Regions from separate parts of the Paenibacillus sp. FSL W7-1088 genome, predicted to be linked through region 2. Evidence: riboswitches for the same ligand, from Rfam matches in the RefSeq annotation. Region 2 holds a riboswitch; the other holds the start of a gene.

Region 1 (7,668 bases), 3.1 Mb from region 2:
TTTCATCACATCCAGATCGTAGTCTGGATGAATATTGAATACTTCAAGAACCTGATCCAGCATCTGACGATGCTGTGCAGTAACGCATACGATCGATTCAATAGATTCGGGATGTTTCTGCAGTTCCAAAATAAGCGGAGCCATCTTGATGGCTTCCGGGCGCACCCCGAATATTGTCATGACTTTAATTTTCTTGGACATTGAAGCAAAGCCCCTTTTCTATTCAGCATGCAATATGCTTATTTAGTGCCGTACAGACGGTCTCCTGCATCTCCCAGTCCGGGAACGATATAGCCGTGATCATCCAGACGATCGTCCAGTGCAGCAACGTAGATGTCTACATCCGGATGTGCATCCTGAACAGCTTTTACGCCTTCAGGAGCTGCAACAAGGTTCATCATTTTGATTTGCGTGCAACCGCGTTTTTTGAGCACGTCAATAGCAGCAATGGCAGAACCGCCAGTTGCCAGCATCGGGTCGATGACAATCAACTGACGCTCTGTAACGTCCGTAGGCAGCTTGGTGTAGTACTCAACCGGTTGCAGGGTTTCCGGGTCACGGAACAGACCTACATGTCCTACTTTTGCAGCTGGCAACAATTTCACAACACCATCCAGCATTCCAAGGCCCGCGCGCAAAATCGGAACCAGCCCAAGCATACGTCCGGAAATGACTTTTCCTTGTGTTTCAGCTACTGGTGTCTGTACATCAATAGTCTCCAGCTCAACATCTCTTGTAATCTCATAAGCCATCAGTGTAGCCACTTCATCCACCAATTCACGAAAATCTTTCGTATTCGTACGCATGTCGCGTATAAACGTCAGTTTGTGTTGAATCAAAGGGTGATCACATATTACTAATTTTCCCATCTAATTTGTCCCTCCGGTATGTTCTTCATGTTCAGCATTACCAAATATGCCTAATCACCATTCATAGGCCCGATAAATCCTGTATATTATATCATCACCTACACCGAATTACACCATCAAAGGGCACTTAATCATTACAGAAAACCAAATCCTATAAAAATAGGACCGGAAACATGAGTCATCCGGTCCTTTTTGCTCTCGCTGTTATGTCAGTTGAATGTTAAAAAATGTGTAAACACTATGAAGCTCCGCAAACCGAATGACCTTCTGATCGCTGTTATCCCCAGAATTCTTTTGATCCATTAATAAATGGTGGAATTCCGGTGATAAAGGCGAGCGCTACGCTTCTTCAGGTTCTTTCGGTTTGCTCCGTCTGTATGTTTACATTTAGAACATCTCAAATACAAACAGCACGAGCAAGTTTTTTTAGTATTTAAGATCTGTGTAGAGTGGGAATTTGTCGGTGAGCGCCGTTACTTCCGCACGGGCTTCATCCAATTTAGCTGCATCTTTAGGGTTTTTCAATGTTTTGGCAATGATCTTACCAATGGCTACCATTGCTTCTTCGTTCATACCACGGGAAGTAGCAGCAGGTGTACCGATCCGGATACCGCTCGTTACAAACGGGCTGGTTGGATCAAACGGGATTGCATTTTTGTTCACGGTAATGCCGATGGAATCAAGTACATGCTCGGCTTCCTTACCTGTGATATTCACGCTGCGTGTGTCGATCAGCATCAAGTGGTTGTCTGTACCGCCGGATACGATGTTCAATCCTTCAGCAATCAGCGTTTCAGCCAATACTTGTGCATTTTTCACCACGTTTTGTGCATACGTTTTGAACGAAGGTTGCAGTGCTTCACCTAATGCTACCGCTTTGGAAGCAATTACGTGCATCAGAGGTCCACCTTGGGAACCCGGGAATACCGCTTTATCAATGGCTGCTGCCCAAGCTTTGCGGCACAGAATCATACCACCACGAGGTCCACGCAGCGTTTTGTGAGTTGTTGTCGTTACGAAATGCGCATGTGGAACCGGGCTTGGATGCAAGCCTGCAGCTACCAGTCCTGCGATGTGAGCCATATCCACCATGAACAAAGCACCTACATCATTAGCGATGGAAGCAAGCTTTTCAAAATCAATGATACGCGGATATGCACTTGCACCTGCAACGATCATACGAGGGCGATGTTTGAATGCCGCTTTGCGCACTTCATCATAATCAATCAGGAATGTATCTTCTTGTACACCGTAAGCCACGAAATTGTACAGCAATCCGGAAGCGTTAACCGGGCTACCATGTGTGAGGTGTCCGCCATGCGCAAGGTTCATACCCAGAACGGTATCACCTGGTTTCAGAGCCGCAAGGTATACTGCCATGTTCGCTTGTGCACCGGAGTGAGGTTGAACATTCACATGTTCTGCTCCAAACAATTCTTTGGCACGATCACGGGCGATATCTTCAACGATATCAACATGCTCACAACCACCGTAGTAACGTTTGCCCGGATATCCTTCAGCGTACTTGTTGGTAAGTACAGATCCCATTGCCTCAATTACCGCTTCGCTTACGATGTTCTCGGACGCGATCAGCTCAATGTTGTTTTGTTGACGTTTCAGTTCAAGATTCATCGCTTCCAGTACTGCCGGGTCATTCTTGCGCAATTGTTCCATGATTAAATTCCTCCCAGTTATAAGTGAAGTTATAAAGCGAAATCATGTTTACACGAAAACGGAGAGTGCAACACCAATCTGGAGAAGCAGAGCGTTCGCCTTTATCACCGGATTTCCCCTTATATAAGAGATTCAAAAAAAATCTGGGGATAACAGCGATCGTAAGATGGTGATGCAATCGAAGTCAGGAGTGTAACCAATCGTTTCGGTTTATACGTTAGTCACAAAATGTCGAATCTGGTTGCTCTTCCATACGATACACTGCACGCTCGCCGCCAATCAACTTCGGACGGGTCAGTGCTGTAGTTACTCGGGCATCACCGATGTAGCGGAGTGATGTTCGGAAGGGTACTGCCACATGCCGCAAGTGCATGCCAATCATCGTCTCCCCAATATCCAGTCCCGCATGGGCCTGCACATGTTCAGCCAGGCATGGATCGGTCAGCGAACGATACGCTGCGGATGCCATGGAACCGCCTGCTTTGGGCACGGGTACTGCACCAACCTCAGTCAATCCAAGACGTGTAAGCAATGAACGCTCCATAACCAGTGCCCGGTTCAGATGCTCACAGCATTGGAATACAACATCAAAACCGAACTCCTGCTGCACCTCGCGTATACCCGCAAGAAGCTGCTGCGCCACTTCAACCGCACCGCTTGTACCAATCCGTTTGCCCGCAACTTCACTTGTACTTGTACCGATCACCACGATCTGTCCAGGTCCAAGCTGTCCGGCAAGCGCCAGTTCACGCAGAATGGATGCGGTCTGTTCATGCAATCCGGGTTGTTCCGAATCTAACTCAATAGTCATCCTATCGCCTCCCGATAAAATCATGCCCGGCTTCCTCTTGGCTGCCCTTGGTATTCTTACATGGCATTTCAGGTACTATTATAGCGAATAATCAGATGAAAGACGAAAAAAAGAGCAGTCTGCGGGTACCGCAGAATTGCTCTTTTGCCCAGGCGACCGGCCGTTTGTTCCGGTGCTCCATCGTGGTTATGCCCACTTCGTCGCCAGTTACACCGGATCCCTGTTTTCCCATTCATCATAAAACAACCTGCGTTTAAAATCAACGGGTAATTTACATCCCGTGTACGTTTTTATATGGAAAACCATCGGCAGCTGGGAATGATTAAGCAAATCCAATTAATCCAGCTTGTCCAAAAGTCTGTCGAGTGCAGTCCGAATCTCTGCCGCAGCGATGTTGTAATCATCACGACTGCCGCCAAACGGATCCGAAATATCAAAGCTCGGTATGCGTTGTCTGATCTCGATCGCCCGCTCACGTTCAGACGCCAAAATTTCCTGACCTAGCGCACGTTTCATTTCCATTGTCGCAAACAGGCTGTCCAGTTCCTGAAGATCATTCAGGACTTGTTCGTCATTTTCCACATACTCTTTCAAGGTATACGTCTTGTGTATAGAGTCAGGAAAAACCTGCATAACATGCTGTTTATGACTGCGTGTCAACGTAAGGATCAAATCGGCCCAACCGACCAGGTTAGAGCTCAAGAGCGTCGAATGAGGCGGTCCCTCAACGTTGTGATCCCTTAATACGGCCTCCGCATGACGGGAAATCGGCATGCCCGTAGTTGCGGCTACACCCGCGGAACGAACGTCCACCTGAATGCCCCGCTCAGACGCCAGTTTACGTAAAAGTCCCTCCGCCATGGGGCTGCGACATGTATTCCCTGTACATACAAACAAAATATGTTTCATTGTGGTTAGCCTCCCCATTTTGCAAATGTTGTCGAATCATGTTTGAAACTCCATCTGAACCAATGAAACTCATAACTATATATCGAAGACTGCACTAGGCTGTAATCATTATTAACGGTGTATTTTAAAATATAAACAAAAGTCCAAAAGCGAGCAAGATCGCTCCGCCGACCGCTTCCCCGTAATCCCCCATGTTTTGACTCACACGCCGTCCCAACAGCAGACCCATGACGGACATTACTCCACCACAGACACCGAAAGCCAGCACCGTTAACACCAAATCACTGCTGAACATGCCAAGCGAGACTCCAACGGAAAACGAATCCACACTGACACTCAGTGAGAACAGAATCACACCGAGCAGAGATCGATGATCCACCAGTTTGGTGTCTCCCTCCCGGAAAGCGTTCAAGATCATATGGGCGCCGAGCAGGACCAGCAGACCGCCAGCTGCATATGTCGTAATGTCACCAAGCAGGGAGCTGACGTATTTGCCCGTGTACATGCCGATGAGCGGCATGATGATGTGAAACAGGGCCGTTACGGTACTGATTCGCAATACGTCTCTCATCCGAATGCCCTTCATACCAATCCCGATGCCGAGTGAGAACGCGTCGAGTCCGAGAGCGACGGCCATAATCAAAATGGTTACCAACTGCCCTACATGGGCAGACACATCCCACATCCCCATACCCCCAAGTCACGTAAAGGTTCTTGTACACCATATGCGGACAAGAACATAAACATGACCTGAGAAGGCGTTTTCCATAGCTGCATTCAAAGAATGATTGGCTAGTCGTGGCTAGAGGTCAGGTGCCAGAGGGAAATATTCATAGCGATATTATGGAAAAAGGGAGCTATCGGTCACCGACCTGAATGAGTCGGTGACCTGCCGCCTTGAGCAGCCGGTTCATGACGGCTGCTCCCAGCCCTTCGCGCGAGCAGGCTTCAGCCACAATATATGTGGCCCCCTGCTCATCGCAGCTGCGCAGCGCGGCGTACAGCCGGCGCGCTGCTTCCTCCAGCTCGCTGGCTTCGCCCAGCGAGAACACGGCATCGGCGCGGTACTGCTCCGCGTGCTCGGCGAACGCCAGCACCGCGGTGCGCTCCCCGCGCTGCGCCGCCTCTGCGAGGGCGGCGCTGATCCAGGCCGCCACCGCTGCGGGCGGCCCCTCCACCACGCACAGCGCACCTGCGGGCGCGTAGTGCGTGTACTTCATGCCCGGCGAGCGCGGCGCCGGGCTGTCATCGCCACCGGGCCCCTCGGCGAGCAGCGCCGGGTCCGTGGCGACACGGGCGGCAACGGCGGACAGCTGTTCCGCCGTAATGCCGCCAGGGCGCAGGATGGTGACAGTACCGTCGTCACCGACCTGCACCACCGTGGACTCGACGCCCACCCCGGTGGGGCCGCCGTCCACGATGCCGCCGATGCGGCCTGCCAGATCCTCGCGCACATGTGCGGCGAGTGTCGGGCTTGGCCGCCCGGAGCGGTTGGCGCTCGGCGCGGCGACCGGGCATTCCGCCGCCGCGATCAACTGCAAGGCCACCGGATGATCCGGCATCCGCACGGCCACCGTGTCCAAACCGGCGGTAACCCGCGGGGATACCGCCCCTGGCCTAACCGGCAGCACAAGCGTAAGCGGCCCCGGCCAGAAGGCTGCCATCAGAGCCTCCGCTGTGCCATTCACATCTGTGACCAGCGAATCCAACTGGTCACGCTGTGCAATATGAACAATCAGCGGATTGTCTGAAGGCCGCCCCTTGGCTGCAAATACAGCTTCCACCGCAGCTGTACTGCGAGCATCTGCACCCAGACCGTATACCGTCTCGGTTGGGAATGCCACGGTCTGCCCTTGACGAAGACAGGCTGCAGCATCCTGTAAGTAAACAAGAGCCTGTTTATACGCACTCCCTTTTGCCACATCATCCGTGTTCTCATTGGCTAGCAGTACATTGACATCCCACATGCTCGTAACCATTTCCTCTGTACGTTCATCGTTCTCCATGCCTTTCATGGAAGACTGATGCAATTGCTTGTTCTCTCTTGTCATATATCCATCATTCCTAAACTTCAGTAGGGTAGTTAATGCAAGACATCACACTTCCGCGATGCCTTATTCACTTATGTTTTCTGATTCCTATAATTATAACATATCTGCTCTGCCCAAGGATGCGGTCTGAATCTTCCCAGCGATTAACATCATGCGATCTTTGACTCGAGCCTATGATAAAACAAAAGGGCACTTCCCTGAATCGAAGTCCCCTGATAAAGCTTATATCCAGCAGCATGTTCATTCAGTTATGCAAACAATCCCGTTACCCAATCCCACAATTTGACCGCCATATCCCACAGGAAGAAACGCGCTTCCGGTGTAGCTGCCTGCACAGATGCTTGTGCGTCCCCAGGCTCTGCGGCAGCTGCTGATGCTGTTGCAGGCTTCGCCAGTGCATCCCCTGTTCCTGCATCTATGAAGCACAATGGTGGAAACAACACACACCACCAGTTTTGACCTTCACCTTTACCCAGTGTTATCCGTACTGCCTCATAATCTCCAGCAGGATATACGGTACCCCCATATAATTTGGTTGGAAACGGAACCACTCCGAGTTCAACCTGATACGAATAGGTTAAGCCACGATTGGCAAGCTCTTCTCCCACACGATCCTCAATTTCAGATAGATGCTGACGAATGACCCCACGCGCTTCTTCCAGACTTTGCGGATTCTCCAGTTCGGTTACCCACTCATTCATTTGGGCAACGACGGCGTCACGAATCTCGCGTTTGACCAACTGATCTCCCGCTGCATCCGAGTTTGCGAGAATACGTAAGCGAATGGATTGTTCTGGAATCGCTGTGGCCGCCACAGCTGCATCCGTTTTCTGACCTTCCCACATCATAATAGTCATCATAAGACATACAATTATAAGTCCAATTTGTTTCACGACTCTTCTGCTCATTCCGTTCTCCCCCTCGGCTCCCGTAATCATGATCCCTGTAACTCTCTCATGTCTATCAGTATGCCCGGAAGGGGCGGAAGTAAACCTGCTAGATTACAAATCTACTAAAATTTTAATAGGCGGGTTAGACCTAAAACAAAAGACTGTTAGCTCGCTCATGAAACTGACGAAAATCAAAAAAGCGCCTGCCTATGGAACGCTTGTCGGCTGGCACTTCTTTGAACAATCTAAAATCTCTAACCTACCCTTGATGTTCCAATTAGCATGCTGCATGAATGCCCTTGCTTCTCTGTTACTTATTAACCCGAAAAGCTTCCCAGGCCCCGCCAACCGAATTGCGGCTCGCTACAAGCTTACCGCCATTATTCAGATCACAGGTTACATACAAGTTATTGGCAAGTGCCTGCAGCGCGATTGTTCCATCACCCAAATCCACACGATTGAAC
Region 2 (7,668 bases):
AAAATAATATTCGGATGGAAGTGGGCTTGGGGTGGCGGATATTCTATTGGTGAATCATCTCAATTCACGTCTGCAATGGATTATATGAGCATACCTGAATTGAATCATATATCGACACCTTTCCCTATGCTGTTTGGACATATATTAGACCCGGCTATTCAGCGTGTAACTGTCGAGTTCGAGGGGGATGAGAAACCAGTAGTTACCGAAGCCAAGATGGTTGAGGTGGGGCCGGAAAGCATAATCTGGTTTGTATCACTACCCTCGTCCGCAACAATTCCGTATGAAATAAAGGGATTCAACGAACATGGAGAGCTCGTCACCCATAAACAAATGGATGACCCGAATGGCATGGGTTCCATGGTTGTTGGAGAGCTTTAATGAGTATTCGTACGGAATCTGCGAGTAGGGCGGGGATCGTCAAGTTTGGAAAACAATAAAAAGGGAACAACCCACTGTTGAGGGTTGTTCCCTTATACGTTGCAAGGAAATTCGAGTTTACAAAAAAATAAGCAAAAGAATTCCGACGACAAAGCAATAGTATGAAAAGTAAATCAAGTTCCCTCTTGCCATAATTCCCATGAACCATCTCATTGAAAAGTAGGTTACGATAAGGGTCGTAATGAACGCTAAAATGTAAGGGATAGCCAACTGCGCTCGGTGCGGATCGGTTACAATGTCAGAAGCACCTAATATTACCCCGCCGATGCTAATCGGAATGTAGAGCATAAAGGAAAATTTCAACGCCGTTTCTTGTTTCATCCCGACAGCAATAGATGCAATGACTGTTGCACCGGAGCGGCTTATTCCCGGAATAAGAGCCACTGCTTGAGCCAGACCCACCAGTATGGCGTCTTTCACAGACAAATCTCCATCTCTTTTGCGCCCACGAAGGTTTCGAATGAGCCATAGCGCAACCCCTGTAATCAGTAAACTAATCGCAACCGTATAGACAGAAGTGAAGATTTCCTCAATTTTATCCTTGAACAGCACAGCCCCGATCGCAGCAGGCAGGGTACCAATAATTATGTATACACAAAACATAAAATCTGCTCTGTACTCCGCATTGCGAGAAACTAGGAATCGCCAGCCTCCTACAATAAGCTTTTTGATATCTTCCCGAAAGATAAACATAATGGCAATCAGTGAGGCGGTGTTCGTCAAAATTTCAAAGGATAATCCGTTCTGCTCCATGCCAAGCAATCGTTGAACGATAATCAAATGACCGCTTGAAGAAACCGGAATAGGCTCTGTAGCCCCTTGTACGATACCTAATAACACATATTTCAACCATAAAATAAAGTCTTCCATTATATCCTCCTACTTATTATTTTCGATTGGCTTTGACATATTTCAGTTGGGCCACAATGATGACACTAATAATCACCAAAAGGAACCATGAACTGATCTTGCTAAAACTGACCAGCTGCCAGGAATCATGCTGGTCGGGGTATTTCCAGCCGTTAAAAAATGTAGCTATATTTTCAGCGGTCCAGATGAAAAAACCGACGATGATAAAAGCGAGTGTTAACGGCATTCGATAGGTAGTTAATCGTACCCGATAGATAATCCATGTTTTTCGAAAAACAATAAATACAAGAGCGGTCAACCACCAACGGAAATCGGGAATAAAATGATGTGTGAAAAAGTTGATATAGATGGCTCCCCCTAACAGAACCGAAGATGCAAATCCCGGCCAGCCTGTCATGTCCATACGCAATCTGCGCCATATTTGACACATAAAGCTTGCTACACTTGCATACATAAATCCGCTATAAAGAGGGACACCAAAGAGCTTGGTATAACCAGGCTCAGGGTATGACCAGGAACCCATCCACACCTTATACATCTCCAGTACCAATCCAATCACGTGAAATATACATATGACTTTGATTTCATCACGTGTTTCCAATCCGCTCCGGTACATAAGGTATTGGACTGTTAATAAAACAAGCAGAATGGCATCATAGCGATAAAGAAAGGGTATCTGAATTACGCTAGAAAGGGCCAACGTTCCAAAGATCGCCACAGGAAAAATGCAACTCATCGCCTGATGATAACCAAAATGCAGGAGCTGTACTAAAGGTTTCAAGTTATGCTTATCTCCTTCCCAAGCCTTGTTCATAATAATATAGATATGGTCCGATTGTAAAAAGAGAAAAAAAGATCTATATATTTTCCTATTTTCAATTCGAGCTTAATCAAATACAAATAAGGCCCCTCGTCACTGGAGGGACCTGGTTTTTGCGCTAATTCAATTATGCATTTTCAGACAACTTGTAGGCAGATTTAATCGTATGTTCGATGAGCGTCGCAATCGTTACTGGACCAACCCCGCCCGGTACAGGTGTAATTGCTGAAGAAGGAACGAAGCAAGCTTCGTAGTCCACATCTCCGACATTGCCTTTGTTATAACCTGCATCAATAACGACAGCGCCTGGTTTAATCCAGTCTCCTTTAACAAAGAGGGGTTTGCCTACGGCTGCGATAATGATATCGCCAAGCTTCACGATTTCCTCCAGATTCACGGTTTTGGAGTGGCAGGTCGTCACCGTTGCATTCCGGTTTAGCAGCATGGCTGAGACAGGTTTGCCCAGAATTGGACTTCTTCCGATGACAACTGCATGTTTGCCCTCGATCTGAATATTGTAGAAATCCAGAATACGCATAATAGCCTGTGGGGTACAGGAAGGGAATTCGGCTTCTCCAAAAGCATTAAGTGCGAAACCAAGGGTCGTTACACCATCAACGTCTTTCTCGATGCTGATGGCATCAAAAGCTGCTCTTTCATCGATGTGATTCGGTACAGGGTGCTGAAGCAAAATACCGTGTACAGAAGGGTCTTCATTGAGCTTGTTAATTTCTTGAATCAATTCATCTGTGGTGGTATCCGCAGAAAGAACGACCTTAATGGAATGCACGCCTAAGCGCGCACAAGCATTTCCTTTCATACGCACATAGGTTGCTGAGGAAGGATCATCTCCGACGAGAATGGTAGCGAGACAAGGCTGAATGCCTTTTTCCTTCAGAATAGCAACCTTCGAGGCCATGTCTTCCTTCATAAAATCCGCTACCGTTTGTCCATTTAAGATCAGTGTGTCAGTACTCATTTTCACATCGCCCCTTCAACATAAAAAAGAGGCAAGGAAATAAATATTCCTTACCTCTGCCCAGGCGTACGGCTTATTACAAAACCATATGCTCCCTCACGGTTCACCGTGTTCGCCAGTTACATATGATCGTTTAAATTGTTTAGATTGATAGTACTTGAAAAAGAAGAATTGTTCAATAGTTAATGGATTTCACTTTGATTTGTATAGGGTATCAGTTTTCCAGGTAGCCACAATCTTCGTCATATAGTTGATAACGGTTATCAGTTGTGATATATTGTTAACCAGTAAACTATTTTATATTGAATTCCTGGATTAGTTTAATCATTTAAGGTTTTTTTATTGTTTATTAGTAAATAAGGAGCGATAACTGAATGGATTCAAACGATCGAACTAAACAGTTAGTGTATGACCAATTTATTCGATTTTTACATGTATATGAGAATCACAAGGATACGGAAATTGAACATTTTCTAAGTATCGCCCAGCGGGAAAGCATCGACAAAATCCCACAGCACCTGACCGCGGTTCATATGATAGACTGCATTGGCAAGCATGAGCCTATTAACAACACAGGTATTGCCGACGCGATGAATTTGTCCAAAGCAAGCATTACCAAGATCGGCAACAAACTGCTGGAGGAAGGCTTCGTCAAACGTACGAAAATGAATGACAACAAGAAGGAGAGCTATTTCCGGTTGTCGCCGCAAGGAAAAAAGATCTTTGAACTACATGAACGTTTACATGTGCTTGAGGCTGAACGGTTCTATCGTGCTTTGGACAAATATTCGGAACCGGAGCTGAAAATCATACATCAATTTCTTCAAGACAGCAGCATGCATATGGAATCCAGATAAACTGAAGGAGAGTGGAACACTTGAGTCTGGCAGCATTGATCAGGGAACGAAGAAGTATTCGTAAATGCAATTCTGCACCGGTGGAGCAGGAGTTGGTTGTTGAATTGCTGCACAAGGCCACACGACTTCAACCATCTGTTGAAGCTGGGTCATGGCGTGTTGTTTATGCCGGAACTCCCGAAGCACGCAAACGGTTGGTGGACTGCATGCTGAAAGAGATGTCGCAGAGCAAGCTCGGCAAGTTGATTCCGGGAAAACTGCTGGATGTGTTTAAAAAGAGGTTTACCGATATTCCTGCTCACGTCATTGTTATGTCGACTGTAGGACCGGATCGTCTGACCAATGACCGCAATTATGCGGCTGCCTGCGGGATGATGCAGAGCTTCCAACTGTTGGGCTGGGAACAAGGGTTAGGAATGCTGTGGGATACAGAGTCCATGATTCAAAATGAAGGCTTTTTCAGAGGAATTGGACTGCGTGAGGATGAAAGATTTGTTGGCATTCTTCATATGGGATATTACGACAAAGCGCCAAGAAGCCGAAAAAGAACACCAGCTGAGCAGAAGTGGACTGTATTGCAGCGTCAGACTACATAGAAGGGGAGGATGTAAAAATGGAATTGACCGATCTGCTAGGAAGCATACACAGTCCAAAAGACTTTTTGGATCGACCGGTGTCGCAGGAGCTAATTCTCGAATTGCTCAATCACGCCGTCTGGGCGCCAAATGATGGACTCCGTGAGCCGTGGCGATTTATTTTTGCCGATAACCGTAATGGGAAACTCATGCAGGGATTGCAGGAGTACGCTCCAGCCTATCTTCTTGTCTTGGTGAAGGAAGAGGCGGATCATCATAAGCGGGAAGAGGACTTTGCAGCCGTCTGCTGTCTGATCCAAAATTTCCGTTTGCTTGCACATGAACAGGGCCTGGGTGTGCGCAGTACGTTGCATGACTGGATGTACGACCGGAGTCGTGCTGAAACGTTCGGCGTGCTGGGCAACGAGCGCATTGTTGCGGTTCTGGAATTGGGATATGGCACTGAACAGCCCGAAGGGAAAGCTGAGATAACTGAACCTCAGCTTCAGTTCGAACTGTTGTAGCGTGCAAGATGTAGGGAAGAGAAATCAAATGAATGAGGAACGTCAATGCCTTGATCGGGATTGTCGTTCTTTTTTTATGGGGTGTGTATCCGATTTGTAATTTACAAGTTAGCTAGAACGGATTCACACGACTAATCGAGAGATTCATCTATTTTATATAAATGATATTCTTATAATGTTTTAATTTCCTTGTTATACGAATTGAATTGTGTTCTATTCCGTAAATCAGATAAATCACCATCTAAATTCTTCAGGTTTGGAAGGAAAGCTGCGGCGGCTGAGCAAAGCAATGGGAGCAGGCCCAAAGACAAGAATAAGAAAGGCAGACCATAGAGTTCTGCAACCGCTGCACCTGCAAAAGCACCTACAGGCTGTAGTCCACCACCAATGAGAAACCGTATTGAGTTGACTCGGCCTTGCAGAGGTCCAGGGACAAGCGTGCCATGCAATGAGGAACTGAGAGAACTAAAGAAAGGTCCTGCTGCACCAGCAGCACATAAAGCAACGAGCGCAAACGGGTAACTTGGGAATACGCCCAGTAAGGCGTTAAAAAGCCCAATGGCGGCTAGGCTGCACAGCATGACTGTCCGTCGTCTTTTGATTTCGCCCATCCACGAGATGACCAAAAGTCCTATTAATGTGCCACATGCTGAAGCCGTGGTGAGTGTACCCATAGCAGCGGCATCCCGATCTAACACTTCGCGAACAAAAGGAATCATCATCGTCCAGATCGCTACAGAAGACATGTTGCTGATCGAAACCATTCCCATAATCGAAAGCATGGCCGGGAAGCTACGATAAAAGGAGAAGCCTTCATGGATATCTCTGAGATAAGCCTTAATTGAAAAGGAGGACTTGGCTGCTACTGGCTTCTGCATTGTGGGCAGATAGAGCAACGTGACAATGGCGGCGGTGTAACAAACGGCGTTAATGCCCAGCGTTGGCAATGCCCCAGCTATGGCAGTAAGTGCTCCGGCTAAGGCTGGGCCCAACAATGCAGCTGCATTACGGCAACCGTCGATCACCGCGAATGCACGCACCAGTTTGCGTTCATCTGATACTCCGGGAATAATGGCCATTGCGGTGGGCATGAATAGGGCAGAACATGCCCCGCTTAGTCCTGCGGCCAGAAAAAGGTGCCATAATTGCAAGTGGCCTACGAGTCCCAGAGTCAGAGGTAATAAGAGAGCAAGCAACCTAACAGAAGCAAGCACTGCCATGAACCGCCCACGGTGTAACCGATCGGATAACGGCGAGCCAAGCAATCGAATGACCACTTCTGGAATACTAAAACTTAGTGCCATCGCACCCATGGCCATCTTAGATGCGGTTATTTCATAAACAAGCCATTCCATAGCCAGAAGACCAAATACGTCACCAAATGAACTCAGAGTGACCGTAGCTAGTAAACCATAATAACTGCGCTTAAGCATGAGTGTTCCTCCGTGTGTGTAGGTTAAAGGGCATTATCATCATTCTTCAATATAAGCTGAGATCTGTTCCGAAAGCTTGTTGAGTGCTTCAAGACGTAAGCTGTAAGAGGTCGTTTTCTGGTTATAATGCACGATGACAAGCCCCGCTGCCCTCAATGAAATCAGGTGGTAGTGTACTGTGCTCTTAGAAAGTTTAACCTCGCTTACAATCTCAGTGAATGTTAACTGCTTTCCAGCCAACAGGCGGAGGATGTATAATCTGGTCTCATCGGACAATGCTCGTGTTAGACGCAATAACCGATGTTCAGGCCGGCCCGTTGCTGGTGGGAGAATATCGGCAGAGTAACTGGTGAAAATCACTTCATCAAAGATGGCTGAGGTGACAAAGGGACGAGCATGATATTGAGGGATTAGAATCACTTGTTTGAGGAGAGGGGTAGGGTATAGACGCATACCTTCCGTTGCTTCCTCATAGACCTCAAGATCATTGGTTCCGTTAAGACTGGACCGTCTGGTTTCAGCTTCTAAGGCAAGGCCTTCGATAATCGCCGAATCGATTTGACTGAAATAGTGGGCATCCCATTCACGTAGCGCTTCGGATGTCCGACTGCGCAGTTCCGGGAGATTGGAGGGAACGGACAACTTCACGTTAGCAGCGATGTCATATAGCTGGCCTGTGGTTAGGTCTTCAAGCCAATCCAAAAAACCACTAACTGACCGTTCTCCAGGACAACTCCAAATATAAGGTGCAAGGCTAAAATCGCCTACAAGTTTCATCGTCTCCCGCATTTGTTGCAGTTTGGTAGGTGCGAACCGATCTTGTACTTCTCTGACCCATAGTTTTCCAGCATCCAGAGCATTGTGATTCTGTTTGCTCATGAAAACCGTCAGGCTGCTTACACATTCATAAATGGGCGCGAAATCAACTTCCACTTTGTAGTTCATAGCTCGAATTTTCCCCTCGTCTTTCTTGTTCTATATTTATAGAACTACTAATTTGTTTCATTGTATACGAACAGTTAAAAGTTTGCAACAAAAATGCCCAAAGAGTTACCTATTCTCTTCAACGAAAAAAGACGTTCCACGGGTGGGCGAGCACCTGAAGAATCGTCTTTATGATTTATACTGACAGCAAAATGAGCAGTCCGATTTTAAAATAACTGATTTAT

The links. A riboswitch is a leader RNA that binds a small molecule or an ion and turns the genes downstream of it on or off. The one in region 2 is predicted to bind ZMP and ZTP.
Region 1: another riboswitch for ZMP and ZTP. It lies ahead of MKY42_RS29730 (TIGR01440 family protein); the one in region 2 lies ahead of MKY42_RS15565 (tetrahydrofolate dehydrogenase/cyclohydrolase catalytic domain-containing protein).

Annotation. Positions count from the first base shown of each region.
Region 1 is NZ_CP150216.1:6,567,911-6,575,578, forward strand. It holds gene wecB (UDP-N-acetylglucosamine 2-epimerase (non-hydrolyzing)) at 1-201, opposite strand, end outside; gene upp (uracil phosphoribosyltransferase) at 240-869, opposite strand; gene glyA (serine hydroxymethyltransferase) at 1,296-2,543, opposite strand; gene MKY42_RS29730 (TIGR01440 family protein) at 2,761-3,354, opposite strand; ZMP/ZTP riboswitch at 3,494-3,575, opposite strand; gene MKY42_RS29735 (low molecular weight protein arginine phosphatase) at 3,691-4,263, opposite strand; gene MKY42_RS29740 (manganese efflux pump MntP family protein) at 4,388-4,948, opposite strand; gene MKY42_RS29745 (L-threonylcarbamoyladenylate synthase) at 5,121-6,314, opposite strand; gene spoIIR (stage II sporulation protein R) at 6,563-7,222, opposite strand; gene MKY42_RS29755 (hypothetical protein) at 7,515-7,668, opposite strand, start outside.
Region 2 is NZ_CP150216.1:3,428,832-3,436,499, forward strand. It holds gene MKY42_RS15550 (hypothetical protein) at 1-381, shown strand, start outside; gene MKY42_RS15555 (undecaprenyl-diphosphate phosphatase) at 499-1,311, opposite strand; gene MKY42_RS15560 (DUF817 domain-containing protein) at 1,328-2,092, opposite strand; gene MKY42_RS15565 (tetrahydrofolate dehydrogenase/cyclohydrolase catalytic domain-containing protein) at 2,259-3,110, opposite strand; ZMP/ZTP riboswitch at 3,162-3,243, opposite strand; gene MKY42_RS15570 (MarR family transcriptional regulator) at 3,485-3,967, shown strand; gene MKY42_RS15575 (nitroreductase) at 3,979-4,563, shown strand; gene MKY42_RS15580 (nitroreductase family protein) at 4,581-5,066, shown strand; gene MKY42_RS15585 (MFS transporter) at 5,237-6,499, opposite strand; gene MKY42_RS15590 (winged helix-turn-helix domain-containing protein) at 6,539-7,444, opposite strand.